2 regions of the Undibacterium sp. GrIS 1.8 genome follow, and region 2 is predicted to be linked to the other one. Evidence: riboswitches for the same ligand, from Rfam matches in the RefSeq annotation. Region 2 holds a riboswitch; the other holds the start of a gene.

Region 1 (8,302 bases), on a different contig from region 2:
CGCAATAATAATTCTGCAAAATCGACGACGCCCTCACGCTGACATTGCGCATCATAGAGCTCATATAACGCCACCATTTTGCGGTTGAAATCATCATAAGCATCCACCGCTGCGGCCCGCAAACCCTGATCTTTTGCGCTATTAATAAAGTACATCAAGGTACGCGGCGGGAACTTCTCATCGTCAACGTTGTTCGCTTTCAGCAAACGCTTGATAAACGAGAGCTGGTCCGATGAATCCAGAATCTGAAACGTCTGCGGCAAGCTGGCATCACGATGATGGGCGCGCAGCAAGCGATTGCATAAGCCGTGGAAAGTACCTATCCACAAGCCGCGCGTATTGATCGGCAACATCGCCGACAAGCGCAACAACATTTCTTTGGAGGCTTTATTGGTGAACGTGACTGCCAGAATCCCTTGCGGTGATACTTGTCCGGTTTGGATTAACCAGGCAATCCGGGTGGTCAGGACGCGAGTTTTACCAGAGCCAGCGCCCGCTAAAATCAGAGCCGATTGAGAAGGTAAAGTGACAGCGGCGAGCTGTTCTGGATTCAGATTATGGAGAAGATTTTGCATCCCATGATTATACGGGAGTAACACGCTGGCGAACTTCTAAAAACCCTCACTACCAAAGAGCATCAAAAGCCTCAAGCACATTGTATTGCTGCACAACATAGCCGCGCCAGCGTATTGCTATGTCGACGTATTGCTACGTCCAAGTAATCAATCCTGCTTAGCGCTGTATCTCGATTAAATGGCTTTTAGAAGCTCGCCCTGATAATCACCTAAAAGAACTCCTATACATCGATCAACATCGGTAAATTGCATATACTCCCCATTATTTTTATTAAAATAAGCTTATTGTCCAATGATTCTATGGACAATCTAAACATACCTACCAGGAGTATATTTATTCAGAAGAGAGCAGCAAATGCCTTTGCAGCGGCTTTTGGGTCGTCTGACAGATAAATGCTGCTGATCGCTGCGACCATGTTGGCTCCCGCCTGCACCAGCGGTCTGGCGTTGTCCACCGTCATCCCGCCGATTACCACGTTGGGCAAAGCAACTGTGGTGTTAGCTTCAGCGATGATGCTAGCGGGCGTGGTCACCGGATATTGTTTCACCCGCGATGGGTAAAAACCGCCAAACGCCACGTAGCTTGCGCCTGCTTGTTGTGCTGCATGTGCGAGGTGCAAATCGCCATAGCAAGAAGCACCCACGATTTTATCTGCGCCAACTTGCGCGCGTACCTCTGCCACGCTGGCATCGGTGCCACCAACGTGTATTCCATCCGCATCCAAGGCAAGGCACAACTCAATATGGTCGTTAATGATGAAGGGAATGGCGTAACGCTGACACAGACTTTGCAAAGCACAAGCTTGTTGCATGCGTAACTTGATATCCGCAAATTTATGCCGGTATTGCAGCAACTTAGCGCCACCTTGTATGGCTTGTTCGCTAATGGCAAGCAGCCGGGCAGTATCATCCCAATCGGGCGTTACCAGATATAAACCTGCGAACTGAGATGGAAGAGTCGGCATTTTTTCTTTCTATTTTAGATACGACAAGGAATCAATTGCCCCGGTGCGATCGCATACGCTTGCGCCAGACTGTCTTGGGTGTAGCGCTGCGCATTCTCTAATGCTTCTGCCATTGGTGCGCCTGCAGCGAGTTGCCCCGCAATCGCGGATGCCAGCGTGCAGCCACTTCCGTGGTAGCTGGCAGGCAATCGATCCCATTGCCATTGCTGATGATGTCCATCGGCGAACCAATGATTGTTAACTTGCGTCCCGGTACCATGACCACCTTTGATGAATACATCACGGCAAGCAAATTGCAATAGTTGCCGCGCTTGTTGGACTAGGTCGCCAGTTGCAGGGCACAGACGCTGCGCTTCCGGCAAGTTGGGTGTGATCAGAGTGGCGACTTTCAATAGCGGCTGGATGACCTGCTCCGGCGCATCGCCTAGCAACAAGGTGTCGCCATGCCCGCTGGCCAAAACTGGGTCTAACACGACTGGAATATCTGACATGCCCGGCCGACTTTGTACGATTTCAGCCACCAACTCTGCGATACATTCTGCATTAACACGATGCGCGACAATCCCAATTTTGATAGCCGCAATTTTGCATTGCTTGAGCAAAACTCGGACTTGATGCCGGATAATGTCCGCATTGACCGCATGCACCGCAAATACACGGTCGTTGTCTTGCACGGTCAAGGCGGTGATGATCGTCAAGGCATGTGCGGCCTGCGCTGCAATCGCTTCGCTATCAGCCTGTATGCCAGCGCCACCACTGGGATCGTGTCCGGCAAAAACTAGTACGCAAGGTCGCTGTCTTGTTTTCGGACTGGTAGCAACATTGTCGGATTGATTGGCAGATTTATTCTCCAATGAATTTTTTATCATCTTCACTAATGCCACTGATGCCACCGATGCCACCGATGCCACCGATGTCATACCACCCGACCTGCCAACGGCGAGGATGCCGAGGCTACAAATTTTTTCGGAATACGTCCTGCCAAAAATGCCTCACGTCCCGCCTCCACGGCCAAGCCCATCGCACGGGCCATCCGGACTGGATCATGCGCACCAGCAATCGCCGTGTTCATCAAGACACCATCGCAACCCAACTCCATGGCAATCGCAGCATCAGAGGCGGTACCAACGCCAGCATCAACCAACACCGGCACAGTAGCTTGCTGAATAATCAGCGATAAATTCCAGGGATTGAGTATCCCCATACCCGACCCAATCAAGGATGCTAAAGGCATGATCGCAACACAACCGATGTCTTCTAACATCTTTGCCTGAATCGGATCATCGCTGCAATACACCATCACATCAAAGCCGTCTTTGACCAAGATTTGGGCCGCTTTCAAGGTTTCTGGCATATTGGGAAATAAGGTCTTTTCATCTCCCAATACCTCCAGCTTGCACAGCTTGTGGCCACCCAATAATTCACGTCCCAATTGCAAGGTGTACACCGCATCTTCCGCGTTATAACAACCGGCAGAATTTGGCAAGATCGTGTATTTACTCGGTGGCACCGCATCCAATAAGCTAGGTGCATTAGGATCTTGCCCGATGTTGACCCGACGGATGGCTACCGTAATGATCTCCGCGCCACTGGCCTCAGTCGCCAGCCGTGTCTGCTCTAAATCTTTGTACTTGCCGCTACCAACTAGCAAACGCGAACGGTAAGTTTTGCCAGCGATGATCAGACTGGGTGTGTGTTCTTTTTGCATAAAAATTCCTTTTCGTGAATTTCATCTATTTTTTAGGGGCGCACCTCGCGCACTGAACTGGACGAAGAAAATGAGGTATCACATCAACCGCCGCCGATGGCACGCACCACATCGACCTTGTCTTGCAGCTGCAAGTAATGGCTAGTCCATTCCGTGCGAGCGACAATCTGGCGGTTCACGGCGACAGCAATCGCCTGCCCCGACAAGTTCAGCGTCACGATCAATTCCTCCAGCGTTTTTTCCTCACTGAGCTGATAGGGTTCACCATTCAATACGATATGAGTCATGGCAAGGGCTTATTGTTTTCTGTAGATTTCTGCACCGGACTTAACGAACTCAATTGCCTTCACTTCCATCCCTTGTTTCAACGCAGCGATCTCGGTAATACCTTGTTTGGCGGCGTAATCGCGAACTTCTTGCGTGATCTTCATTGAGCAAAAATGGGGACCGCACATTGAACAGAAATGGGCGACTTTGGCAGAATCCTTAGGTAGCGTCTCATCATGGAATTCACGCGCCTTATCGGGATCAAGTCCGATATTGAACTGATCATCCCAACGGAATTCAAAGCGGGCTTTAGACAAAGCGTTATCGCGGATTTGCGCACCCGGATGTCCCTTCGCCAGATCGGCTGCATGAGCGGCAATTTTGTAAGTAATGATGCCGTCTTTGACGTCGACTTTATTCGGCAAACCCAAGTGTTCTTTTGGCGTGACGTAGCACAGCATCGCCGTACCATACCAGCCAATTTGTGCGGCACCGATACCAGAAGTGATGTGATCGTAACCCGGTGCAATGTCGGTCGTGAGTGGTCCCAGCGTATAAAAAGGCGCTTCGTGACATTGCTCTAACTGCAAATCCATATTCTCTTTGATGAGATGCATAGGCACATGACCAGGGCCTTCGATCATGACTTGCACATCATGCTTCCAAGCGATAGTGGTCAGCTCACCCAGAGTTTTTAATTCGCCTAATTGCGCTTCATCATTGGCATCGTAAATCGAGCCTGGGCGCAGGCCGTCACCCAGACTAAATGACACGTCATAGGCTTTCATGATCTCGCAGATGTCTTCAAAATGCTCATACAAGAAGCTCTCTTTATGATGCGCCAGACACCATTTCGCCATGATCGATCCGCCGCGAGAAACGATACCGGTCATCCGTTTTGCCGTCATCGGCACATATTGCAAACGCACGCCTGCATGAATGGTGAAGTAATCCACGCCCTGCTCCGCCTGCTCGATCAATGTGTCGCGGAAAATCTCCCAAGTCAGATCTTCGGCCTTGCCATTGACCTTCTCCAAAGCCTGATAAATCGGGACGGTACCGATTGGTACCGGTGAGTTGCGGATGATCCATTCCCGCGTCTCATGTATGTGTTTGCCAGTGGACAAATCCATCACGTTGTCGCCACCCCAGCGAATTGCCCATGTCATTTTTTCGACTTCTTCACCAATGCTGGAAGTCACTGCAGAGTTGCCGATATTGGCATTAATTTTGACTAAAAAATTACGCCCGATAATCATAGGCTCAACTTCTGGATGATTGATGTTGGCGGGAATAATGGCGCGGCCACGAGCAATTTCTGAACGCACAAATTCTGGTGTAATCAGATCCGGGATTGACGCACCGAAAGATTGCCCCGGATGCTGACGACCCATGACCTCAGCCAGTTTGTTACCCATAGGGCCAGAGGCTTTCAGATTAGCGAGATATTCCTGACGTTGTAGATTCTCGCGGATCGCAATGTACTCCATCTCGGGCGTGATGATGCCCAGTCTTGCGTAGTGCATCTGAGTGACATTTTTTCCGGCTAAAGCACGGCGTGGCTTACGCTTGAGATTAAAACGCAGCTCTGCCAGCTTAGGATCGTTGAGTCTTTCGATCCCGTAATCGGAGGATGGGCCGGACAACTCTTCCGTGTCATTGCGCTCTGCAATCCATGCACCACGTACCGAGGCAAGGCCGGATCGGATGTCGATTTTGACCTCTGGGTCAGAGTAAGGTCCTGAGGTGTCATAGACATAAATCGGTGGGTTTTTTTCGGAACCAAACATCGCTGGCGTATCGGACTGACTGATCTGGCGCATAGGCACACGAATATCAGGACGACTGCCTTGAATGTAAATTTTGCGGGAATTTGGTAACGGCTGGATTGCGGCTTGATCGACTACTGCGGTAGCGGATAGAAATTGTGGATTGGCGTTCATTTTTGCTCCCATTAACGTGCACATTGTTGGTGGCAGCGTGGGAGGCTTGAGGTGCGCACGGTGAAGATGATGAGGGTTTGAGTAGCCCCGTGCGGCACTAATTTGCTTCCCTTCGCTGGCATTATCCAGATCAGGTTCAAGGGTATTTCTCACCCGTCAGCGTGTTATTGCTGGCAGGACCCCTAGCATTTCTCTTATTCAGTTGCGTGTGTTCAGTTACGTTTATTCAGATACTAGTTGCGATACTTGTTTAAAAAATTATTGCATCTTGTAGCTTCAAAAGCATCTCAAAAACTAGCCGCATTATAACGACTTTCTGTTAACAGATCGTTTGATTTTTTTAATTCGTATTGATTTCTTTGCGCTTTACCGGCCCGATGACTTCGATTAATTCCACCATATTAGCGCTGATCGCCGCGGACAAATCATGATCCAGAATCGGCATTGCCTGTTCGTGCGGCACCAGCAAACGTGCCAGTCCATATGCGCGATTGCGCCCGTGCGCTTTGCCCAGATATAAAGCCATATCCGCCATTTGCATGGCTTTTTCCCAGCTACAAACTTCTTCTGGAATGCCTGAAAATGGCAATGAAATAAAGCCCGCCGTAACGGTAAGAGGGATGGCATTCTCACCAACCTGAATCGGATTTTCGCCAATAGAAGACAGCACGCGCTCGACTAATTTTTTCAATTGAGCAGGATTGGATTTAGGTGAATAAATCAAAAATTCTTCACCACCCCAACGCAATACCATATCCGTATCGCGCACCGTTTTTTTCAAGCGATGGGCAACTTCCATCAATACACTGTCGCCGATCGCATGACCCCAAGTATCATTAATTTGTTTGAAATGATCGATGTCCAATAAGAGCAGACAATCGGGATTATCACTGTCGTTTTCGCGCCGCTCTCTCTCACTATTAAGAGCCCGATTTCTCATCATCTCTAAAAACGAGCGACGGTTATAGAGTCCGGTCAAAGGATCACGCACTGCATGGAACTCTAATTGCAAATTCGCTTCGACCAATTTTGCATTCGTTTTTCTGACGCGGCGGTACAACAAGAAAATAAATACTCCAGCCATCACCGTCAACATGGCACCGAGCAAGGTGATGACTTGTTGCAGCCGACGATTTTTTATATCGGCATCTTTTAACTGGTTATCACGGCCTAATAATTCGATCTGCTTTTGCCGCTTATCGGCATTAAATGTCTCTTGCAAAGTGGCGACAGCCTTGGCACTTTCTGCTTTGAATAAATCATCGCTCAGCGTCTCTTTCTTATGCATGGTCGCTACTGCTTCTTTGTACATACCAGCGTGCTCATACATGAGGCCAAGCTCGCCCAAAATACCCTCCACATTGGTTTTGGAATCGATACTTTCAAAGTAGGCGATCACGCTATTTATTTTTTCTGCGCCTTGTGCAATCTTGCCTTGTCCACCGAGTGCAAACCCCCAGTTGACATTAGCCAGCTGCTTTAAATACTCATCGTGAATTGCATCGGCTTTTTCATAGGCGATCTTGGCAGTATGCTCAGCCTCAACAAAATTATGCATGATCAGATATTGATCGGCGATATTACCGAGGGCGCTAATTTCTACCGCTGGGATGCCAGCATCACGCGCGATATTGAGTGTCTTTTGAAAAGAACTGAGCGCATCTTTGTTGCGGTCTAACTGAGCATAAGCAACACCCTGCACCATGGTCAGAGAGGCTAAACTTTTCAGATCGGTGGTTGCTGAAGAAATCGCCAAGGCTTCATCTACAGTCGCCAGCGCCTTCTCTGGATTTTTCATCGTGGTGTACAGGCGACTGATCGAGTCCAGGTGATACAACCTGGCATGCGCTTGCCGGCGTGGTTGCAGATCCGTGAGTTTAAGTGCATCCAGATAATAAGACAGTGCAAGTTCAAACCGTCCGGTCGATGCATACACCGCGCCAAACGCACTGCTGATACGCATTTTTAGCTCCGGATCGGACGAAGCTTTAATTGCATCCTGAACCTCGGTCAGCTTGGCAATACTTTGCTCGGGATGTCCATCATCAATCTCATCAAACGCCTGATTGACCTTGGCAAAATTAATAGAACGCTGATCACCCTCTTTGACTGCCAAAGCCATTAAGGCTGCATTCACCTTTTTCGCGGAACTCGCCTTACCAGCGTCGTACAGCAAGCCAATCATCAGTTTGAGCGCTTTTAATTTGACTTGATAACTGGCATCGGCCGGGAGTTTTTCTTGAAAGCTTTGCAACTGCTTTAATGCATTGGCATTGTCGGTATCACCAAGAATCTGAATCTGATCAATCTGCGCCAAATCTGCAGCCTCATCAGCGCGTGCGGACGCCGCTGTCAGGCCAAGAGCCAGCAACAGAACAACGGCGCGGGAACAATGCAGTATCAGTTTATTGTCAAACATACGCTCATACAGAAATGCTTCTTCGTTATTAGGAACTTCTAAAAATGAGGATATAGCTTTGCTTGCGGACGGCAACTGGCTCTGACGAACCAATTTGATTTTTAAAATCAATGACATGCTAGCATTTTAATTGACGCTTTCTTCGGCATTCTGAGCGAATACCCATGCTGCGATGCAAGCAGACCACAAAGCATGATTGCGGACGGATTTGACTACGGTCGCAGGCTTGATCCAGTTAAGATATTAATATACTCAGGAGATGTATATTTAGACTGTCCATATAAAGTCTAGACAAATCGCTATTTTCCATAAAAATAATGGGGAGTATATTAAAAATCAAGCTAAATTAAGCTGATGTCAATACAAAAAATCCCGCTACTCTGGTACTTATAAGGCATTCCATCAGTACATCCCACACTTTATTA
Region 2 (8,302 bases):
AGCAGTTTGCCTTACCAACTGAAATTATCGCTGCCGATACCTGGCGCGCTGATGATGGACTCGCACTGTCATCACGCAATGGTTATTTGTCTGAGGCTGAACGCGTAGAAGCACCTGTTTTATATCAGACACTGAATGAGGTTGCGCAAGAAATCCGTTCGGGGCACCTGGATGTTTTTGAGCTGGAAAAGAAAGCCATGGCGAAACTAGCAAATCGTCATTGGAAGCCAGATTATATTTCTGTACGCAAGCGCTCCGACTTGCAACCACCGTCTGCTGGCGATATTGCGCAGAAGGCGGAGCTGGTGGTAGTCGCCGCCGCCAAGCTTGGCAACACCCGCCTGATCGACAATCTGGAAGTCTGATGACACAGCTTGCAAAAAGCAGAGAGCACTTTTGTCTCATCAAAAAACTGTCTGCTTTCATGGCACTGGCAGCGATCAGCTTGCACAGTGTCGTGGGCCACGCCGCCATCAGCGTGACTGATGATGCACAACATGTGGTGACGCTGGCGAAGCCAGCACAGCGCATTATCAGCCTCGCGCCGCATGCGACTGAGTTGTTGTTTGAGGCCGGTGCCGGTAGCCAAATTGTCGGCGTCAGCGAATACAGCGACTTTCCGGAAGCCGCTAAAAAAATCCCTTCGATTGGCAATGTATTCGCATTAGATGTAGAACGCATCATTGCGCTCAAACCCGACCTGATCGTGATCTGGGGTACTGGCAACGGCAAAACCCTAGCGAGTAAATTGCGCGATACCCATATCCCGATATTCGAGAGCGAGCCACGCAGTTTTGAAGATATTGCCAGTTCAATAGAACGTCTGGCAGTTTTGACTGACAAGCAAGCGACCGGCAATGCGGCCGCCCAACGTTTCAGAAATCGTTTAGAAAAATTGCGCCAAACTTATCAGCCCGGCTTGTCGTCCAGCCTGTCGTCCGGCTTACAAGTCAGTACTACAAACACAGCAGAAAAACAAAGAATCGTCAGCGTGTTTTATCAAATTTGGCGCAAACCTTTGATGACCTTAAATGATCAGCATCTGGTATCGGCAGCAATCCGTTTGTGTGGTGGTAAAAACATATTTGGCGGCTTAAAAGAAATCAGTCCCACAGTCAATACCGAAGCAGTGCTAGCGGCCAACCCGGATGCGATTATTACCACTGGCGGCGAGCAGCAAGATGTCTTCGCCGACTGGCGGCAATTCACTACGCTCAATGCCGTCAGCAAAGGTAATTTATTTACCGTAAAAGGTGACTGGATGAATCGTGCAGGGCCGAGAATTTTAGATGGCACTGAGATGCTCTGCAAACATCTGGCGACTGCCAGAGCAACACTGAAATAAGATTCAAATCTGATCTCATTTTGCTAGCTTTGCGAGTTGAAAGTGGATATTGCTGCTACCTCACGTTACATTCAAATAAATATACTCAGGTAGTGTATATTTTAGTCGTCCATATAATGTCTGGACAATTCGGATTTTTAATTAAAAATGAAGGGGAGTATATAAAAATACGCCCTTTTGATCGAATCAGAAGCTAGAACGGATTACAACACTCAGCATAAAATTAAGCTATTAATTCCAGTCGCGTGGATCAACCTGATAATAGGCGCGGAATTGCTCAAATAGCGCGGGATGATATCTCGCCATCTCCCAGGTTTTCTCAAAAAACGTCTCTGTCCCGACCGCAAAAAATTCTGCCGGATTGGTCGCGCCATAATGATCCATCACCGTTTCTTCACCTAGCTCCGCTGCGCGCTGCAATACATCAAACTCTTGGGACAAGATACTAGACCAACGTTGATAACGCGCCTTACTCATCAAGGCCGGTGCACCGTTGGTGCTGCCGGTTTCGCTATCGAGCTGATGCGCAAACTCATGCAAGACTACATCGTGCCCTGCGATTTGCGTACCATCGCTGCGCTGCACATGATCCCATGCCAGGATCACCCTGCCATCACTCCAGGATTCTCCCGACAAAGTTTGGTTAGCATGAGTGACTACACCACCTAGGCTAGTTTGGATATGCGGCTTCATAAAAGCACTGGGATAAACCAGGATGGTTTTTAAGGCTGGGTAAACTGTGCTTGGACGATTAAGGAGCAACATGCACGCTCTGGCAGCGATCGTGACTTTGATCTCATCCGTCATCTGTAAATCATCGCAAGCAATAAATTTCTTTTGATATAAAAACTGTTTGATCAATCGCTTTAACTGTAATTGCAGCTCCGCTGGCATTCTGGAATACACCGGGATATTTTTACGCAGTATTTTGGAGTAGTGACCAGGGAATGGCTTTTGCAAAGCGCGCTTCAACAGCACATCAGGCAACCACACAATCAGTCCGACCGTGATTACGATGCTGGATAATACAAGCATTAGTGGTAAAGCGGAGGACATTGATTACCTGCAATTCTGAATGAAAACACAGTAACGATACCGTGTTATCTCTGGTTATTTAGACCGTTGCCATCTTGATAAAATCTATGCAGCTTGATAGCAAACATAAGTACGAGCTGGAATCAACTCATACCTTCAGATGGGACAGTCTTCAGAAAAAACAATAGCTATTAACCATAGCTATTGAATGAAGTGCCCGCAAGGCAACACGAATAATCGATTGCTGCGATAATGCGCCCTCACCGATGCCATCAATATCATTCTAAAAATAAGGCATCCAATCCCGTATTCTATTTTTTGATTGTCCTCCCATGCGCAAAGGCATACTCTACGCAGCTTCCGCTTATATCGTCTGGGGCTTATTTCCAATTTATTTCAAAGCTCTGCACGGGATACCTGCACTAGAAATTTTGTTACATCGCATGTTGTGGTCACTGCTATTTTTGATGGTGGTACTGGCATGGCGTAGTCAATGGTCTTGGGTACGCGATGTGCTGCGTCAACCAAAGCTGATCGCCGGATTTGTCGCCAGCGCGACCCTGTTGTCAGTCAATTGGCTGATCTACATCTGGGCGATCAATAACGATCATATCGTCGATGCCAGTTTGGGATATTTTATGACGCCGCTGGTCAATGTCCTGCTCGGTTACGCTATCTTGCGTGAGCGCTTGCGGTCAGCACAATGGTTTGCCATAGGCCTGGCAGCCTGCGGTGTGATCTGGCTGACCTGGCAAACCGGTCATCCTCCCATCATTGGATTGTCTCTCGCCATCAGCTTTGGCGTGTATGGTTTATTGCGTAAAACAGCCGCGCTTGGCGCGCTAGAGGGCTTGTCGCTAGAAACCTTTTTGCTGTTCCCGTTTGCTTTTGCTTATCTGACTTACTTAACAGTGCAAGGTCATAATGCCTTCATCAGCGGATCTGGCACAACCCAATTATTACTGCTGGCAGCTGGCCCGATCACTGCAATTCCCTTACTAATGTTTGCTGCCGGTGCTCGCCTGATCCCTATGGCGACGCTGGGATTGCTGCAATATATTGCGCCATCAATCCAACTGATATTAGGCGTCATTTTGTATCATGAGCCATTTAGCGGCGAAAGACTAATCGGATTTATGGCGATCTGGGCTGCGCTAGCGGTGTATTCTGCAGAGGGAATACGTCACTCCTTCAGACGCCAATAATCCAGGTTTTAATTACCAATAGAGTTGCTAAAGAAGGCTAAAGGAGCCCAAAGAAATAGGCCAATCGTAGTTTATGGTAAAGTACGCGCTTCGCTAGGGGTCCTGCGTCAAAGATAAAGTTTGTTTTTATTCTTGTCTGCAGGTGAGAAATACCCTTGAACCTGATCTGGATAATGCCAGCGTAGGGAAGCGCAAAGTCTCTATCAGTCTCTTTGTTTGCTCCCGCGCTTGCGATAAAAAAAGAGCAAACTATGACAATCGCACCACCCATCTGTATTACACAACGTGTTTCAAAAGTTACTTCACAAGCGACTTCACGCAAGTCATCAGCTCATTCGTTATCAGGTGTTCAAAGCCGCTTGATTCCGCTGACGATGGTCTTGGCAATTGCTCAGGCTTTTACGATCTCTGCTGCCCACGCGCAGAGCGCAGATAAAGCGCTGCCAGAAGTCGTCATTCGCGCTAATAAAACGGATAGCAATAAAAATGATGTGGCAAAAATCGGCGGCTTTGCCGATGCAAAATTATCAGATACGCCAGCATCGATTACCGTCTTCACTCAACAACAATTACAAGATTTAAGCATCCGTACCAGTAGCGATGCGATGAAATTTGATGCCAGTGTCAACGACGCTTATAACGCGGTTGGCTACTCTGAACAATTTTCTATCCGTGGTTTTGCGCTGGATAACACCAGCAGTTACCGCAAAGATGGATTAGCCATACCAGGCGATGCATCTATCCCTTTGGAAAATAAAGAGCGCATAGAAATACTCAAAGGATTAGCCGGATTTCAGGCAGGCTTTGCTACCCCCGGCGGTATCGTGAACTATGTCACAAAGCGCCCAACCACTACGCCATTACGTTCAGTGACGGTCGCCGCCAGTGAGCGCGGCACGCTATACGGTTCGCTAGATTTAGGCGGTCAATCCGATGATCAGCAATTTGGTTATCGCATTAATGCTGCGACAGAAAAATTACGCTCCTATGTAAAAGGTGCAGATGGAGACAGACAATTTATCTCCGGTGCTTTTGACTGGCACATCACACCAAAAGCATTATTGCAGCTGGATATGGATTATCAGAAAAAATCCCAGTTAACTGTCCCAGGATTTCAACTATTTAATGGAACAGATCTGCCTCGCAATGTCAGCGCAGACACAATGCTGAACAATCAACCATGGGCAAAGCCGGTCAGTACCCGTGATAGCAATATCGGCTTACGGTTCGAATATCAATTCAATGACGACTGGCGCGCCTCGTTCTCAGCCAACCGTCATGAATTCAAACGCGATGATTACACCGCATTCCCTTACGGCTGTTCGTCCGCAAACTTATTCCCAGGTTATTGCGCGAATGGTGACTACGATGTCTATGACTATCAAAGCGTAGGAGAATCAAAATCGCCAGTGGCAACGCAGGGAATTTTAAATGGCAAATTCCGGTTAGGCGGTTTGCAAAACACAGTCGCAGTGGGATTTTCGACCTTCCAGCGCCGTGATCGCTTTGGTGACTATGTCTACGATTTAGTGGGCACTAGCAATGTGTTTCAACCTATCGTCGTACCGCAATCGACCAACACAACCGGCCCGGTTCTGTTGCGCAGAACGGATAAAGAATGGTCCCTGTTTGCGCAGGATATTATTGATCTGACCGATACCGTCAAATTGGATATCGGTATACGTCACGTAGCGATCAAGCGTCAGCAAATCGATGCGCCGGGTTACGATCGTAACTACGAATTGCCAAGCGTTGCGCTACTTTTTAAACCACAAAAATCCTGGACGCTGTACGGATCGTACACAGAAGGTTTAGAGCATGGCGGCATCGCCCCGTTCGGTACCAACAACGTCAACCAGATGCTTAATCCGAGTAAATCTAAGCAAGTTGAATTTGGTCTTAAAGCAGATGTGGCACAAGATATTAGTATCACTGCCGCCGTCTTCCACATCACTAAATCGCTGGAATATACCAACTCGGATAATGTCTACGTCAGTAACGGCCACGCAATCCATAATGGACTGGAAGTATCCGCCCAAGGTCGTATCACTCCAGCCTTGATGTTAGGTGCCAGCGTCACTGCATTGGCGGCGCACCAATACGATACCGGCATTGCAGGATTAGATGATAAGCGTGTCACCAATGTACCAGAGTTAAAATCTGTGGTGTATGCAGACTATGCGATTGCCAGCATACCTGGACTCAACATCAACGGCAGTTGGGATTATTCTGGTAACAAGGTGTTTCAACCGGATAACAGCGTCATCGTTCCAGGCTATCAAGTCTTTAATCTGGGTGCACGTTATGTCACCAAAGTGGCTACTGTCGTGACGACTTTACGGTTCAATGTCGACAACGTCGGCGATAAATTTTACTGGCGTGACGTGACGCAATCCTTAGGTGGCTACTTACTGCCAGGCGCACCAAGAACGTATAAAGTATCTGCACAATTTGATTTTTAAAATTTGATTTTAAATACAGCATACAAGCTGTTTAAAATAAAAAAGAGCGGCTCATTTTTAAATGAGTCGCTCTTTTTTCAACCGATATTTTCCATTTAGATTTGAATTGATGACGGATACACTTTTCAACTATCAACTCATCAGGAATGACAACGCGAAACTGACTTGTTCTACCCGTTCTTTCAAACTCCCGCCTACCAGCAAGAACGGCATTTCCCGCTCATCCAATAAGTCCAGCAATTCTTCATGCACTCGCTGCCTTACTGCCGCTGATTCGCGCTGCAAGCCATCGGCAGTCCACGGAAAATCCGGTGCAGTCACTATCGTAAAATCATATTGATGCTGCGCTTCTAAAGCGGCCAGATCAGCGTCAGCTTCACCAAAATAATGGCGACTATATAAGGCGGTCATCAGCGGCGAGGTATCGCAAAATAACCACTGATAGGCTTGTTGAGCGAGTTTATTCTCGCGCTCGACCTGAGTACGAGCGATCAGAATTTGTTCTGCTTCTTTCGGCACGCGTTGCTGCGTCTCGACAAACTCGCGTAAATATTCTGGAACCCATACCGTTTTGTAATGCGCCGCCAATGCCTCAGCAAGCGCTGATTTACCCGAAGACTCGGCGCCTAATATCGCAACTCGATTGATTGAATTTTTGTCCGTCTGACTCGTCATTATTTTTTACTCCAAGCGCGTAAGCCAGCGACCGCCATCACTACAAAAATAGAATACAAAATCGCAGTCAACATCAACCCCTTATGCACGTAAAGGCCGACATACAAAATATCGACGATGATCCAGACGTGCCAGTTTTCGCGTTTTTTACGCGATAACAACAATTGTCCCAATAGACTACCCGCCGTCAAAAAGCCATCGGCATACGGCACATCGGTATCAGTAAATGATTTTAAAAACCACGCTAATACACCGAAGCCGATCAGCCACGCCAAGATCGACCACATACGCTGCATTGACGATAGCCCAGATACGACCAAAGTCGTCGACGTATCGCCTGCCGAACTACCGCGTAACCATAGCCACCACCCCCACAAAGACACAAGAATAAATACCAGCTGCAAACCCATATCGCCATACAATTTAGCGTCAAAAAAGACCAGGCCATATAATCCAGAAGCCAGAATAGAAAACAACCATGCCCAATGAATTTGCTTGATATTCAATGCAACAGTCAGCACCGACAACACAAAGGAAATCAACTCCAATGCGGTGGTACTAAAACCCAATAACGGGATAGGGTCGTTCATGTTCATAGGGACATTTCTCAAAAGGCGAATTGCGTCATTGCACAGCATTATCTATGATCGTAGCGGTGACATAAAGCACTAATCCAGATAGCCTGGAAATTGACGGAACAAATCAAATCAAATTTATTCGACAAGCCAGGTATTTTCGCAACAAGCTAATGCAGCAAAAAACCGATAAGGAAAAGTAATGACAAATATCCTCTCGCCCGAAGCCGTAGTACAGCAACAATTAGATGCCTATAACGCCCGCGACCTGGATGCCTGGGTAGCAACCTATGCAGATGACGGCAAACAGTTTGAACATCCTGCGACCTTGGTCGCTAATGGCAAAGCAGAAATCAAAGCGCGCGCCACCATCCGATTTCAAGAACCTAATCTGCACGCTAAACTGCTAAACCGCACGGTGATGGAAAATATAGTGATCGACCATGAAGAAGTGACACGTACTTTTCCAGAGGGCACAGGCACGATCAGGCTGGTCGCTATTTATGAAGTAAAGAACGGGAAAATCCAATCTGGCTCGTTTGTGTTTGGCGAGAAACGACTGGATGTAACTGGGTCTTAAATAGACTTAGCGGACTGGGGTCAGCAAAATAAATGTGCGAAAAAGGCAGTGTGATTTTCGCATTTTCAATACATGCAGGGTACGTTTAACGCACCGCAACAGCGACAAAACCCAAGTATGCTCACCTCAGAATACTTGCACTTATGCATATACTCCCCATATTAATGATTGAAATTGCGCTCTGAATCAAGTAATACATGGACATCTAATATATACCCATTAGGAGTATTTTTTCAATGTGGTGCGTGGAATGCACCCTACGCTGACTAAATGGCAAGACATCCTATCGAAATATCTTGCCTGCGCTAAGTTATTAAAATATGTAGCCCATATCAATCTCACATCTTCATTTCCAACAAAGCACGCACTGCTACCGTTGTCGGTGTCGTCGTAGTTTGTGTCAAAGAACCAAAGGTGTCTGCGTA

What was found. Region 2 has a riboswitch for thiamine pyrophosphate ahead of AAKU64_RS11770 (TonB-dependent siderophore receptor). Riboswitches for the same ligand answer to the same signal wherever they lie in the genome.
Region 1: another riboswitch for thiamine pyrophosphate. It lies ahead of thiC (phosphomethylpyrimidine synthase ThiC); the one in region 2 lies ahead of AAKU64_RS11770 (TonB-dependent siderophore receptor).

The regions. Positions count from the first base shown of each region.
Region 1 covers NZ_JBEONQ010000046.1:3,985-12,286, forward strand. Annotated here, with positions in the region: gene AAKU64_RS17955 (UvrD-helicase domain-containing protein) at 1-575, opposite strand, end outside; gene thiE (thiamine phosphate synthase) at 914-1,540, opposite strand; gene thiD (bifunctional hydroxymethylpyrimidine kinase/phosphomethylpyrimidine kinase) at 1,555-2,460, opposite strand; gene AAKU64_RS17970 (thiazole synthase) at 2,457-3,248, opposite strand; gene thiS (sulfur carrier protein ThiS) at 3,332-3,535, opposite strand; gene thiC (phosphomethylpyrimidine synthase ThiC) at 3,545-5,458, opposite strand; TPP riboswitch at 5,549-5,652, opposite strand; gene AAKU64_RS17985 (diguanylate cyclase) at 5,799-7,994, opposite strand.
Region 2 covers NZ_JBEONQ010000021.1:38,395-46,696, forward strand. Annotated here, with positions in the region: gene panC (pantoate--beta-alanine ligase) at 1-365, shown strand, start outside; gene AAKU64_RS11755 (cobalamin-binding protein) at 365-1,345, shown strand; gene AAKU64_RS11760 (M90 family metallopeptidase) at 1,577-2,401, opposite strand; gene rarD (EamA family transporter RarD) at 2,713-3,585, shown strand; TPP riboswitch at 3,671-3,790, shown strand; gene AAKU64_RS11770 (TonB-dependent siderophore receptor) at 3,837-6,047, shown strand; gene AAKU64_RS11775 (AAA family ATPase) at 6,180-6,722, opposite strand; gene pnuC (nicotinamide riboside transporter PnuC) at 6,722-7,312, opposite strand; gene AAKU64_RS11785 (nuclear transport factor 2 family protein) at 7,500-7,877, shown strand; gene AAKU64_RS11790 (TonB-dependent receptor plug domain-containing protein) at 8,216-8,302, opposite strand, start outside.